DNA from 3 places in the Exiguobacterium sp. s152 genome. Region 2 is predicted to be linked to each of the others. Evidence: riboswitches for the same ligand, from Rfam matches in the RefSeq annotation. Region 2 holds a riboswitch; each other region holds the start of a gene.
The links. Region 2 has a riboswitch for S-adenosylmethionine ahead of KNP72_RS11950 (2,3-diketo-5-methylthiopentyl-1-phosphate enolase). Riboswitches for the same ligand answer to the same signal wherever they lie in the genome.
Positions count from the first base shown of each region.

Region 1: another riboswitch for S-adenosylmethionine. It lies ahead of KNP72_RS07050 (MetQ/NlpA family ABC transporter substrate-binding protein); the one in region 2 lies ahead of KNP72_RS11950 (2,3-diketo-5-methylthiopentyl-1-phosphate enolase).
Region 3: another riboswitch for S-adenosylmethionine. It lies ahead of KNP72_RS02375 (methionine ABC transporter ATP-binding protein); the one in region 2 lies ahead of KNP72_RS11950 (2,3-diketo-5-methylthiopentyl-1-phosphate enolase).

Region 1 covers NZ_JACSLX010000003.1:59,831-64,188, forward strand. Annotated here, with positions in the region: gene KNP72_RS07040 (aminotransferase class I/II-fold pyridoxal phosphate-dependent enzyme) at 1-253, shown strand, start outside; gene KNP72_RS07045 (iron-containing alcohol dehydrogenase family protein) at 250-1,266, shown strand; SAM riboswitch class I at 1,307-1,411, shown strand; gene KNP72_RS07050 (MetQ/NlpA family ABC transporter substrate-binding protein) at 1,484-2,305, shown strand; gene KNP72_RS07055 (methionine ABC transporter ATP-binding protein) at 2,315-3,349, shown strand; gene KNP72_RS07060 (methionine ABC transporter permease) at 3,321-3,983, shown strand; gene KNP72_RS07065 (Spx/MgsR family RNA polymerase-binding regulatory protein) at 4,011-4,358, opposite strand, start outside.
Region 2 covers NZ_JACSLX010000007.1:873-5,230, reverse strand. Annotated here, with positions in the region: gene mtnA (S-methyl-5-thioribose-1-phosphate isomerase) at 1-443, opposite strand, end outside; gene mtnK (S-methyl-5-thioribose kinase) at 440-1,591, opposite strand; SAM riboswitch class I at 1,673-1,775, opposite strand; SAM riboswitch class I at 1,981-2,082, shown strand; gene KNP72_RS11950 (2,3-diketo-5-methylthiopentyl-1-phosphate enolase) at 2,152-3,309, shown strand; gene KNP72_RS11945 (2-hydroxy-3-keto-5-methylthiopentenyl-1-phosphate phosphatase) at 3,306-3,956, shown strand; gene KNP72_RS11940 (methylthioribulose 1-phosphate dehydratase) at 3,953-4,358, shown strand, end outside.
Region 3 covers NZ_JACSLX010000001.1:461,231-465,588, reverse strand. Annotated here, with positions in the region: gene gcvH (glycine cleavage system protein GcvH) at 1-258, shown strand, start outside; gene KNP72_RS02385 (PTS sugar transporter subunit IIC) at 301-1,353, opposite strand; gene KNP72_RS02380 (thioredoxin family protein) at 1,541-1,798, shown strand; SAM riboswitch class I at 2,252-2,357, shown strand; gene KNP72_RS02375 (methionine ABC transporter ATP-binding protein) at 2,435-3,463, shown strand; gene KNP72_RS02370 (methionine ABC transporter permease) at 3,453-4,115, shown strand; gene KNP72_RS02365 (MetQ/NlpA family ABC transporter substrate-binding protein) at 4,146-4,358, shown strand, end outside.

The sequences.
Region 1 (4,358 bases), on a different contig from region 2:
CCGGGCCGGCTGGGCGGTCGAACCGCCGGAAGGCTCGTTCTTCGTCTGGGCGAAAGTGCCTGAGGGTGATGCCAAGTCATTCTCGCGGAAACTGCTGCATGAAGCCGGTGTCGCCGTCACCCCGGGCTATTTCTTCGGCTCGGAAGGGAACGGATACGTCCGCTTCGGCCTCGTCTCACCGGAACCGAAGATTGACGAGGCCGTCGAACGAATCGAGCGGTTGTTTGCCGCCTATGAGGAGGTGCGGGCATGATTCGTCAGGCCGTCCTTGAATATGACCACGCCGATGACGCGCTCGACCGTCTCGATGACTTAGTCGACGGCCGACGTGCCCACGTCCTGCACGGTCAGAACGGGTATGACGTCGTCCGAGCCATCTTTCCGGCCATCGCGGACTATCCGGCAACAAGGTTCAGCGGGGAGTGCATGGACTCGGAAGTCAAACGGCTCAAACCGTTGGACGCCGACGTGTTAATCGCCGTCGGAGGCGGCAAGCTCATCGATACGGCCAAACTCGTCTCCTATCAACGGAACGTCCCGCTCATCGTCGTCCCAACGCTCGCCTCGAACTGTGCGGCGTTCACACCGCTCAGCGTCGTCTATCAGGAGGACGGGAGCTACGACCGCTACGACATGTTCCGCGTCGTCATCGAGCGGGTCATCGTCGACTCACGCGTCATCAGACGCTCCCCATACGAGTACTTCCGGGCCGGTGTCATCGACACGGTCGCAAAGTTTTATGAGGCCCGCTATTTGAGCGGGGACAGCTCAGCTGACGCCGGCGTCAACACCGGACTCGTCTTGGCCGAGCAGTGCGGGCGTCTCGTCAAACTTGAATTGACCGAGCACGCTTTTGAGTCGTATAGTGACGACGTCCGCTTCGCGGTCGATCACGTGCTCGCCATCGGCGGCGCCGTCGGTGGATTTGGTGACGCCGGGACACGCGTCGCCGTGGGCCATGCGGTCCATAATGCGCTCAGCCGCTTCGAGTCGACCCACTCATTCTTGCACGGAGACAAGGTCGGCTTCGGCCTAATCGTCCAAGAGCGCTTGCGGCGCTCGGCCGATGCCCCGTATTTGGAAGCCTGGTTGAAACGGTTCGGTGCCCCGACGACGCTCGAGACGCTCGGGGTCGGGTCGAGCGACATCCCGGTACTGGTCGACTCCGTCATGACGGAGACCGAGCTGCAACAGTTGCCGGAACCGCTCGATAAAGACTTTTTGAAAATAATTTTTGAAAATTTACAATTATCTATTTACAATTAAAAGAATTAAAAGTAAGATGATAACAACTAAATAGACCGATTGCTTATCAAGAGTGGTGGAGGGACTGGCCCTATGAAACCCGGCAACCAGATCGTAATGATCATGGTGCTAATTCCAACAGACGAAATCGTCTGGGAGATGAGCGTGTCCGACTTTGACTTGTCGTGCCCGCCACTCTGAATGAGTAGCGGGCTTTCATTTTGGAGGAGGAAAACAAATGAACATCAAACAGAAAACAGTACTTGCAGGAACATCACTACTCGCCGCCATCGCGCTCTCAGCATGCGGACAATCGGACGCAAGTGAGGCGCTCAGCACGGAGTCGCTCACGATCGGCGTCACGGGCGGGCCGCACCAACAGATCGCCGAGAAAGTGAAAGAACTCGCGGCCGAAGACGGACTCGAGCTTGATATCAAGGTGTTCAACGACTACAATACGCCGAACACAGCGCTCGCCGAGGGCAGCCTCGACGTCAACAGCTATCAGACGCTCTCATTCCTCGAACTGCAAAAAGCCGATAAAGACTATAAAATCGACGACGTGTTCAAGACCGTCGCCTTCCCGATGGGTCTCTACTCAGAGAAGTTGACGGACATTAAAGATTTAAAAGAAGGCGACAAGGTCGCTGTCCCGAACGACCCGGCGAACGAGTTGCGGGCGCTACGTCTGTATGAGACAGCGGGACTCATCACGCTGAAGGAAGGCTTGACGGACAAGGCGACGAAACGCGATATTGCCGAGAACCCGCTCAACCTTGAATTCATCGAGCTCGAGGCGTCGCAGCTCCCGACCCAGCTCCCGGAAGTCGCGCTCGCGGCCATCAACACGAACTTCGCGATGGGTGCCGGCCTGTCCATCAACGAGGACGCTTTGTTCCACGAGGACACGGTCGACAACCCGTATCCGAACTACGTCGTCGTCCGCACCGACAACAAGGATGACGAAGTCGTCGCCACGCTCAAATCGTACTATCACTCGGACGAGGTCCGGACGTTCATCGAAGAGACGTTCGACGGCTCGATCGTCCCGGCGTTTTAAGGAGGGCCTATGATCGCACTTAAAGGCATCACGAAGACGTTCACGGTAAATAAAAGTGCCGTCACCGCACTCGACGACGTCTCGCTCACCATCGATAAAGGCGAAATCTTCGGTATCATCGGGCGAAGCGGGGCCGGCAAGAGCACGCTCATCCGTATGATCAACCTGCTCGAACGCCCGACGTCGGGCCAGGTCGAAATCGAAGGACAGGACATCACGAGACTCGACAAACGAGGGCTCTCGAAGCTGCGTCATCGCATCGGGATGATTTTCCAACATTACAACCTGCTGAAGACGGCGACCGTCGAAGAGAACGTCGCCATCCCGCTCCGTCTCGAGGGGCTTGATAAGCGCACGATCCGTGAGCGTGTCGACAAGTATCTCGACATCGTCGGATTGACGGACCATCGGAAACATTACCCGGAGCAATTGTCGGGCGGACAGAAGCAACGTGTCGCCATCGCCCGCGCCCTCGCGCATGAGCCGGACATCTTGCTCAGCGACGAGGCGACGAGCGCGCTCGACCCAGAGACGACCGAGTCGATCCTCGACCTGTTGCTCGACATCAACCGCGAGCTCGGGCTGACGATTTTCCTCATCACCCACGAGATGGAAGTCATCGAGCGCATCTGCGACCGGGTCGCGGTTATCGAGGCCGGCCGGATCATCGAAGAAGGGAACGTGCTCGACGTGTTCTCTGACCCGCAGCATGCGACGACGCGCAAATTCTTGAAAACGAACCTCGATGTCCCGAAAGAGGTCGTCGACGAATTGAGCACGCACGGGACGCTCGTCAACTTGTCGTTCATCGGCCATCAAAGTGAACAGGCCGTGCTCGCCCAATTGACGAAACGGTTCGGCTTACTGCCGAACATCATCGGGGGCGGCATCAAAAAGTTGAAAGGTGGTCTCGTCGGTAATCTGCTCGTCCATTTGGACGGCGATAAGGCCCAGACCGACCAAGCCGTCCGTTTCTTAGAGGCGAGCGGTGTGAAAGTGAAGGAGGTGACGAACCATGCTTCAGTTTTGGGAAAATTGGGGTGACTTGATTTGGACGGGGACGATTCAGACGCTCACGATGACCGGCATCGCGCTCGTCATCTCGACGTTGATCGGACTGCCGCTCGGGACGCTGCTCGTCTTGACGCGACCGCACGGGCGGCTCGCCAACCGTTATTTCTACGGCATCTTGTCGAGCGTCATCAACGTCGTCCGTTCAATCCCATTCATCATTCTCTTATTCTTCATCCTCCCGTTCACCCGCTTCATCATGGGAACGACGATCGGCGTCCAAGGCGTGCTGTTACCGCTAATCGTGTTCACGGCCCCGTATATCGCGCGACTCATGGAGTCGGCGCTGCTCGAGGTCGACCGCGGCGTCGTCGAGGCGTATGAGGCGATGGGCATCTCGACCCGGAAAATCATCTGGTACGTATTGATTCGGGAGGCCCGCTCCTCGATTGTGCTCGGTTTGACGATCGCGACGATCGGTTTGATCGGGGCGACCGCGATGGCCGGACTCGTCGGGGCCGGTGGACTCGGCGATATCGCCTATCAGTACGGGCATCTTCGATTCGAGCCGGAGGTCATGTACGTGACCATCTTCGTCTTGATTCTGCTCGTCCAATCGATTCAATCGTTCGGCAACCGCTTGGCGGCCCGACTCAAGAAGGCATAAGAAAAGAGCTCTGCTTCGGCAGGGCTCTTACTTGTTGTCGAGTAATCGTTTCAATTCGGCGATGCGGTCATGGCGCGGGATGAACGTCCGGATCTCTTTCTCGCTGAACCCGATTTGAATCCGGTTGTCGTCGACGACGATGGGACTTTTTAAAATCTGGGGATGCGACGCCACGAAACTGTACAGCTCACGGAGCGACATCTCGTCGAGTTGATCCGCCGCTTGTTTATACACGCTCTTTTGGACGGACAGCAGGTCGGTCGTCCCGTTCTCGGTGAGGCGGAGCATATCTTTGAACTCGGTGAATGACATCCCTTGGTCGGTCAATTTTTTCTCGATGAACGGGATGTTCTGTTCGCGTAACCAATCGATCGT
Region 2 (4,358 bases):
CCTCCGGCCGGCAACACCGTCAGTGCATGCTCGCCGATGGCCCGATACGTATCGACGTCCCGGTCGTACAAAGCGATGGCGCGCCGTTTGATTTCCTCGGCAATCGCCTCAAAGTCGTCCCCGACATTTAAATCAAGGAGCGATTCAATCACGTTTTGCAAATTGACCGCTGTCGGCCGGGTCGCAATCAAGCGGCGTCCGACGAGGTCGAGCCGACGCGTGAAGTCCGGGTCATCGATTAACCGGCCCGCCTCTTTGGCGAGGACGAACGCTCCGAAATAAGCGATGGCCGGGGCGCCGCGGACTTGGAGCGTCTCGATGGCATGTTCGGCCTGTTCAAGCGTCTCGATTGTCACGTAACGCTCTTCGTGCGGCAACAACGTCTGATCCAATACGATGAGTTCGTCCGTTTGCGAATTAAAGCGGATGTTTTGGACCGTCATACGCGCACCCCCGACAAAAGCGTCACCAAGTCGTCAATCGATTCGACGCTGTGGCGTTCTTTGATGAGCGCCGTCCCGAGGGCAAGCGCGTCACGTTTTCGTTCGAGCCGCGTCGCTTCCGGCAACGTCTCGAGATCGGCGACACCGGCGAGTCCGACGGCACGGCGAATGAGTTCGCAACCGGCGTAGCCGATCGTGTCGCTGAAGATCGTCCGCAACAACTCGTCGACAAAACCGTCCGTGTTGAACGGTTCGACGGCGCGCTCAAAGTTGGCCCGGAACGTCTTCTCAAACGTCTCCCACACCGTCAAGACGTCTGTGAAACGTTCGAAGCGTTTGAACGGGTCATAGAACGTCGACAGCGTCAAATGGGCGATGATTTGGCCCAGGTCGAAGCCGAACGGTCCGTAAAATGCGAACTCTGGATCGATGATTTTCGTCTCTTGTTGGGTCGCGAAGATGCTGCCCGTATGTAGGTCACCGTGCAGAAGCGCCTCATGTTTCGTGACAAATCCGACTTTCAGTTTCGTCACCTCGACCTTCAGTGCCTGGTCTTGCCAAAGGCGTTCGACATCTTCTCGAAGCGCCGCCTCGATGTTGTTCGACTCTGCGTCTTTGAACGGGTCGGTGAAGATGAGCTTCTCGGTGATGTCACACAGTTCCGGATTGTAATAGTCACGTTCAATCCGCTTCTTCGCAATTGGTCCGGCCGCATAATCCGACGTCGCGAACAGCGTCTCTCCTAAAAATTCACCGACATGACGCGCGAGTTCCGGATAGCTCTCCCCCTTCAAATAACCGGTGCGGACAATCTCATAATCAGACAGATCTTCTAAAATCGTGTAGGCGAGCGTCCGGTCGCTGCCGAGGACGTCCGGGACGAAACGCGGCGCCACGTTCGCAAACTCACGGAGTGCCAACTGTTCAATCCATGCCCGTTCGAGCGTAAGCGGCCAGCTCTCGCCGACAACTTTGGCGTATGGGAGCGCCTGTTTGACGATTAGGCGCTGTTCGCCTTGGCGAATCCGAAACACGAGATTCAAATTACCGTCCCCGATTTCCTCACACTCGGCGATTCCGTCTTGCAAGTATCCTAGTTGACGGACGTGCTCGACGACGGTCTGTTCTGTAAATGGTTGATATGACATGATGTTTTCCCCTTCCTGTAAGTTGCCCACAAAAAAAGCCCCTTTCTCCGCGAGAAAGAGGCACAGCCAAAATGGTTGTTCCTCTCATCTGTCAGACATTCGTCTGGTGGATGTAGCACCGTGCCTAGTGGTCGGTTGCTGCGGCGTCATCGGGCCAATTCCCTCTGCCAACTCGCGATAAGAGTGGTTTATTCGATTCGGTGAACTTATGTGATGAATATTACGGACTTGACGTCACAATTGTCAACGTCATTTTCTCCGTGCACCTCCGTCTTTTTTTGTGCATATATGGAAACAACTCCCCAAAATATTTTTTTTGGAAAAAAAGGAATTGACGACGTGACGATTCTGTGCAAAAATTCAATTAAATTTCACAACTTCAAATCACATTCTTATCAAGAGCAGACGGAGGGACGAGCCCGATGATGTCGCAGCAACCGACCAGAGATGGCACGGTGCTAATTCTTGCAGCGAAAGCTGAGAGATAAGAGTTCATTTTTTATGATGACCTCTTGCCTCGGCATGGGGTCATTTTTTGTTTGCCTGGAAGGAGGAACCATATGAGTATCACTGCCACATATGAAATCAAACGAACGGACGCGGTCGCGACCGTCGCCGACAAAATCGCCCTCGAGCTGACCGTCGGTACTTGGACGGAGCTGCCTCACTTAGAGCAAGAGCAGTTACAGGCGTACCGGGGTGAGGTCGTGTCGACCACACATACGGATACGACGAGCCGCTTCACGATCCGCTACCCGTTACATAATGTCAGCCCTGACTTTTCATCCATCTTGACGACGACGTTCGGGAAACTGTCCCTCGACGATTCAATCCGGTTAATCGATTTGACGTTGCCCGAGACGCTCGCGCCTCATTTCAAAGGCGCCAAGTTCGGCGTCGAAGGGATTCGCGATTTGCTCGGTGTCCATGATCGCCCGCTCGTCATGAGCATCTTCAAAGGTGTCATCGGCCGTGACCTCGCGTTTCTCGAGCAGCAACTCCGCGATCAGTTTGCCGGAGGCATCGATATCGTCAAAGACGACGAAATTTTATACGACAACCCGCTCACCCCATCGCTCGAACGGGCCCGCATCGGAGCGGCCGTCATTCAAGCGCACTTTGAGGCGACCGGGAAGCGTGTCCTCTATGCCATCACGTTGAGCGGTCCTGTGTTCGCTCTGCGCGACCAGGCACTCCGGCTGATTGAGGCCGGTGCGACGGCGCTTCTATTCAACGTCTATACGTACGGTCTTGACGCACTGCGCGAACTTGCGAACGACCCAGACATCCGTGTGCCGATTTTGGCTCACCCGGCCTTTGCCGGCGCCTTGACCGGGTCCATCAGTCATTCGCTCTTACTCGGTAAACTCCCACGCCTCGCCGGGGCCGATTTGACGCTCTTCCCGTCTCCGTACGGTTCGCTCGCGACACCACGGGACGAGGCGTTCGCGATTCGTGACTTGAGCGCCGAACCGCATTGGTCGAAACCAATTTTACCGGTCCCGTCAGCTGGGATTCATCCGGGGCTTGTCGCCGATATCATTCGTGATTTCGGGACAGATGTCGTCATCAACGCCGGCGGTGGCATTCATGGTCACCCGGACGGTGCAGCCGCCGGGGCCCGTGCTTTCCGCCAAGCCATCACTCACGTCCTCGGTCACACCGAAGGACAGACGGACGAACTCGATACCGCGTTAAAGGCGTGGGCGTCGCGATGACGATCCATATCCTGTGCGACTTCGACGGGACGATCACGGCGGAAGACAATATCATCGCCTTGATGAAAGCGTTCGCCCCGCCGGCTTGGGTCGAGTTGAAAGATGCGGTCCTCGAACAACGGATTTCAATCCGCTCCGGCGTCGGTCAACTGTTTCAACTATTGCCGAGCGCGGCTGCCCCGGCTTACCGTGATTATTTGTTGGAGCGGATCACGCTCCGCCAAGGGTTCCCGGCATTTTTAGAACAAGTTCGGGCCCACGGCTGGAAGTTTGACGTCGTCAGCGGCGGGATGGACTTTTTCGTCCATCCAATTTTAGCAGGCCACGTCGACCCCGAGCATATCTACTGCAACGTCGCCGACTTCTCTGCTGAGACGGTAACCGTCACGTGGTCGCACGCTTGCGACGAACAGTGCACGAACGATTGCGGCTGTTGCAAGCCGACGCTCGCTCGCCGCATCGTCAATCCCGCCGACCGCTTAATCGTCATCGGCGACTCGGTGACCGACTTCGAGGTCGCGAAGCGTGCCGACTTCGTCTACGCCCGAGGTCAACTCATCACGCTCTGCGAAGACGCAGGCATCCGTTACGCCCCGTTCGAGACGTTTGACGACATCACCCATCATTTGAAGGAGGTGGCCGTATGAGCCTTACGGCACGTTGGCTTGAACTGGCCGAGATTAAAGACGAACTCGCCGCCCGCGACTGGTTCCCCGGAACGAGTGGGAATTTGGCGATTCGCGTCTCTGACGACCCGCTCGAATTTCTCGTCACGGCGAGTGGACGCGATAAACGGAAACGAACGCCAGACGACTTTGTTCATGTCGATGCGGGCGGACGCTTAATCGGCGAACAGACAGGAAAACCATCCGCCGAGACGCTGCTACATGTCGAAGTGTTCAATCGGACGGATGCGACGTGTTCGCTCCATGTCCATACGGTCGACAATAATGTCATCTCCGAGCTCCATGCCGCCACCGGCGAAGTCGTCTTCACCGGTCAAGAAATCATCAAAGCGCTCGGCTTCTGGGACGAGGATGCGGTCGTCC
Region 3 (4,358 bases), on a different contig from region 2:
GAACTTCCTGAAGTCGGTGGCACAATCTTACTCGACGAGCCGTTCGGTTCGGTTGAATCGGTCAAGACGGTTTCGGAGCTTTATGCACCGATCTCTGGGAAAATCACAGCGGTGAACGAATCACTCGCCGATTCACCAGAACTCGTCAACGAAGCACCGTTCGAAGGCGCTTGGATGATCGAAGTCGAGTTGAACGACGCGTCAGACGTCGACAAGCTCATGTCAGCCGAAGAATACGAAGCGATGATTCAAGGCTAAACAAAACCCGGTTTCTCTTTACGAGAAGCCGGGTTTTTTTGATTAATCGAAGTCGAGACGGTAATGATCAGGCTCGATGAGCGACGTCCGGTTGAACAAACGATAGAACAGAATCCCGAGTGTGATTGGGATGAGCCCGAATAAGACGACGACGAGCATGACGTTCCAGAGCGCGAATCCTCCCGGCATCAAATGCAAGGCGTTGACCGGACCGATTAGACCCGAGACGCCGAATCCGGCACTGATTGGTGTGCCTTCAATCCGAAGGATACCTGCGAGCGCTCCAAGGATGGCCGCATTGGCGAGTACCGGCAACATCATAATCGGACGACGGACGAAGTTCGCCATTTGAATCTTCGGTGAGCCGAGGAAGTGGGCGATCGACGTTCCGGTCGCGTTCATCTGCCAGCCAGCGATGGCGAGACCGAAGCCGGCAGCGACGACGCCAAGGTTGGCGGCCCCGGCAGCGACACCAGACAGGCTGATGGCTGTGGCAATTCCGACCGTCGAGATTGGCGATACGATGATGAGCGAGAACGCCATCGCGATTAACATGCCCATCACGATCGGTTGCAGTTCAGTCATCGTCATGATGATCGTTCCGACGTACGTCGTAATCTGTGAGATGTAAGTGAGTAGGAACGCGCCGATGCCTCCCGCGACGACGATGACCGTCATCGGCAAGACGAGTACCGTGTATGTCTTCAGGCGTGGCGACAACTGCATGACGAGGAACGTCGCGAGAGCGGCCGTCACACCGGCCGTGATGACGTCACCGATTCCGGCCATGAGGAACGCGCCTTCCTCGATGCGGATGGCGCCACTTCCGACCTGAGTCGCGATGCCGATCGTCCCGGCCTCGAGCGCCGATCGTCCGAACTGCATGGCGACAGCGACACCGATGATGACCGGTAAGAGGCGCATCGCAATCGTCGTCGCATCTAAGATGAACTGCAAGGACGGAAAATACGGCAAGATGGCTTTCGTTAATTCACCGAGCAAAGCGCTCGGGATGAGGGCGATGAGAATGGCAAGACTGAGGCCGTTCAAGACGTTCATTAAAAATTGTTTTCCGGTAAGCTTCTCTTCCGTCATTGGGGATTCACCTGTCCTTTTCTACTGGTTTGCTGTTATGTACAAAAGCGATAAAGTTAATGACCATACTATGCCTCTTTCTGCCGAGCGTCAACAAGAAATGTTGAAATGTTCAGAATTTTCCATTTGAGCACAACTTTTGAACCGATTGGCCCGGATTCATATACTTAGAAGAGAGGTGAGCAAAATGATGACAGACGGATTCTTATATATATACGCCCCAATGTGCGGTACATGCGCCGTGGCCGAGCGGATGCTCTCGGTCGTCGAGGCGGTCGACCCAGAATTGAAGATTGAAAAACGCGATGCCAACTTTATCCCGAACGAACTCGAGGCGTATCAGGTCATGAGCGTTCCGGCGCTATTGAAGCTGGAGAATGGCCAAGTTCGCGATCGTTTGTACGCATTTCAAAACGTCCAGCACGTCCTATCTTTCGTTAAGTGAGATAGGATGATTAGAATAATCTGAAAATTTTAAATAATCAGTTGACACAGAAAGTTCACGAATGATATATTCATTACAACATCTTACTTGAACACAACATAGGACGAGATTTTCCCGTCATCAAGACGTTTTCGAACAACCGCTGCATGAGCTTACGCGATTTCAGGTGGACCTTCCCTTCGATTGTCCCCCAAAAAAATCAAGCGTCGGGGCACCGGTCGCGTAATTGCATGGTCCGTTCGAAGACCGAGTGATGGTTGGGTAAAAATCCCCCATATAAGGATGAATGCTCTGATCGGGCAAAAGAGGTTCATCTATGGGTTGTCCTTCAGTGACTCAAGGTGCTACGTTCTGTGTCATCCTCGGATGGCACCTTTTTTTATTTTGCTGAAAAAAATAGTTTGACATGAAAATAATGTGTCGCTATGATAAAGCTAATCAAATACGCAACCACTCTTATCAAGAGAGGCTGAGGGACTGGCCCTATGACGCCCAGCAACCGCGGAGCAATCCGAAATGGTGCTAATTCCAGCAAGGTGTATACCTTGGAAGATGAGAGCAATCGTTGTCCGTACGATAAAGTACGCACGTTTGCTCAAACGTGCGTACTTTTTTTGTTGTCAGGAGGGAAATGGATTGATTCAATTACGCAATGTGGCCAAATGGTTCGACACGAAAAACGGTCGGGTCCAGGCGGTCGATGATGTGTCGCTTACGATCGAAAGCGGCGAAATTTTTGGAATAATCGGATATTCAGGGGCGGGGAAGTCGACGCTCATCCGTTTGCTCAACCGACTCGAGGCACCGTCAAGCGGTGAAATCGTGGTCGCCGGCAGCGAGCTGACGAAGCTCACGCCGAAGGAACTGCGCGGGGTACGTAAAAACGTCTCGATGGTGTTCCAACACTTCAACTTATTATGGTCGCGCACGGTCGCTGAGAACATCAGCTTCCCGCTCGAGCTCATCGGGGTACCGGCGAGCGAGCGCAAACGCCGCGTCCAAGAACTCGTCGAACTCGTTGGCCTCGCCGGACGAGAAGACAGCTATCCGTCACAACTATCAGGCGGCCAAAAGCAGCGAGTCGGGATAGCCCGTGCGCTCGCTACGAATCCAGAAGTGCTCCTCTGCGATGAAGCGACGAGCGCACTCGACCCGAAGACGACGGATTCGATTCTCGAACTGCTCGTCAGCATCAACAAGAAACTCGGTTTGACAATCGTCCTCATCACCCATGAGATGCACGTCATCCAAAAGATTTGTCACCGTGTCGCCGTCATGGAGGCCGGAAAGGTCGTCGAGACCGGGCAAGTCGCCGACGTGTTCCAACACCCGGAACAGCCGATCACGAAAGAGTTCGTCAAACAGATCGGCGCGGTCGAAGACATGTCGCTCACGTTCGAACATTTGAAAGCTCGTTATCCGAGCGGTCAAATCGTCAAGCTCAAATTCTTGAACGAGACGGCCGAACAACCGATCCTGTCGGAAGTGTTGAAGCAGCATGACATCGGCTTCAACATCATCGGCGGAAACGTGACGCAGTCACAAGTCGGTGCCCTCGGGACATTATTCATCCAATTGATCGGAGAGCCGGCTGAAGTCGAGCGGGCCATCGCCTCAATCCGATCACAGGCAGTGGAAGTGGAGGTAGAAAGCGATGTTTCCTAATGTAGATTGGCAAGTCATGTTAGAACAGACGTGGGAGACGCTCTATATGACGCTCGTCGCCGGAGCCGCGACGTTCGTCATCGGTCTCGCCCTCGGGATGCTGTTATATGTCACGAACGAGCCGCTCATGATGAAGAACCGTCCGATTTACACGGTAATCAGCGCGGTCGTCAACATCTTCCGGTCAATCCCGTTCATCATTTTGATTATCTTGCTCATCCCGTTCACGTTACTCGTCGTCGGGACGATGCTCGGGTCAACGGCAGCACTGCCGGCACTTATCATCGGTGCGGCCCCGTTCTATGCGCGGATGGTCGAGCTCGCGCTTCGCGAAGTCGACCGCGGCGTCATCGAGGCGGCTGAGTCGATGGGTGCGACAAAATGGCAGATTGTCTATAAAGTGTTGTTCCCAGAAGCATTGCCGGCCATCGTGTCAGGCATCACGGTCACGATCGTCGCGATCGTCGGTTACACGGCGATGGCAGGGGTCGTCGGCGGTGGAGGACTCGGGAACTTGGCGTTCCTCGAAGGATTCCAGCGTTCACAAAGTGACGTCACGTTCGTCGCGACCGTATTAATCTTGGTCATCGTCTTCGTCATTCAATTCATCGGCGATCGACTCGTATCTGTAATCGATAAGCGTTCCGCTTAATCTAAATAGAAAATTTGGAGGGGTTTTATAATGAAATCATGGAAAACAGTACTCGGTTTAACGGCAGCTTCAGCACTTACGATTCTCGCGGCTTGTGGCGGCGGGGATTCAGAATCAGGTTCAGGCGATGACAAGACACTTGTCGTCGGCGCATCAAACGTCCCACACGCTGAGATTTTAGAGCACGTCCAAGACGAATACGAAGAGAAGGGCTATACGCTCGAAATCAAGAAGTTCCAAGAC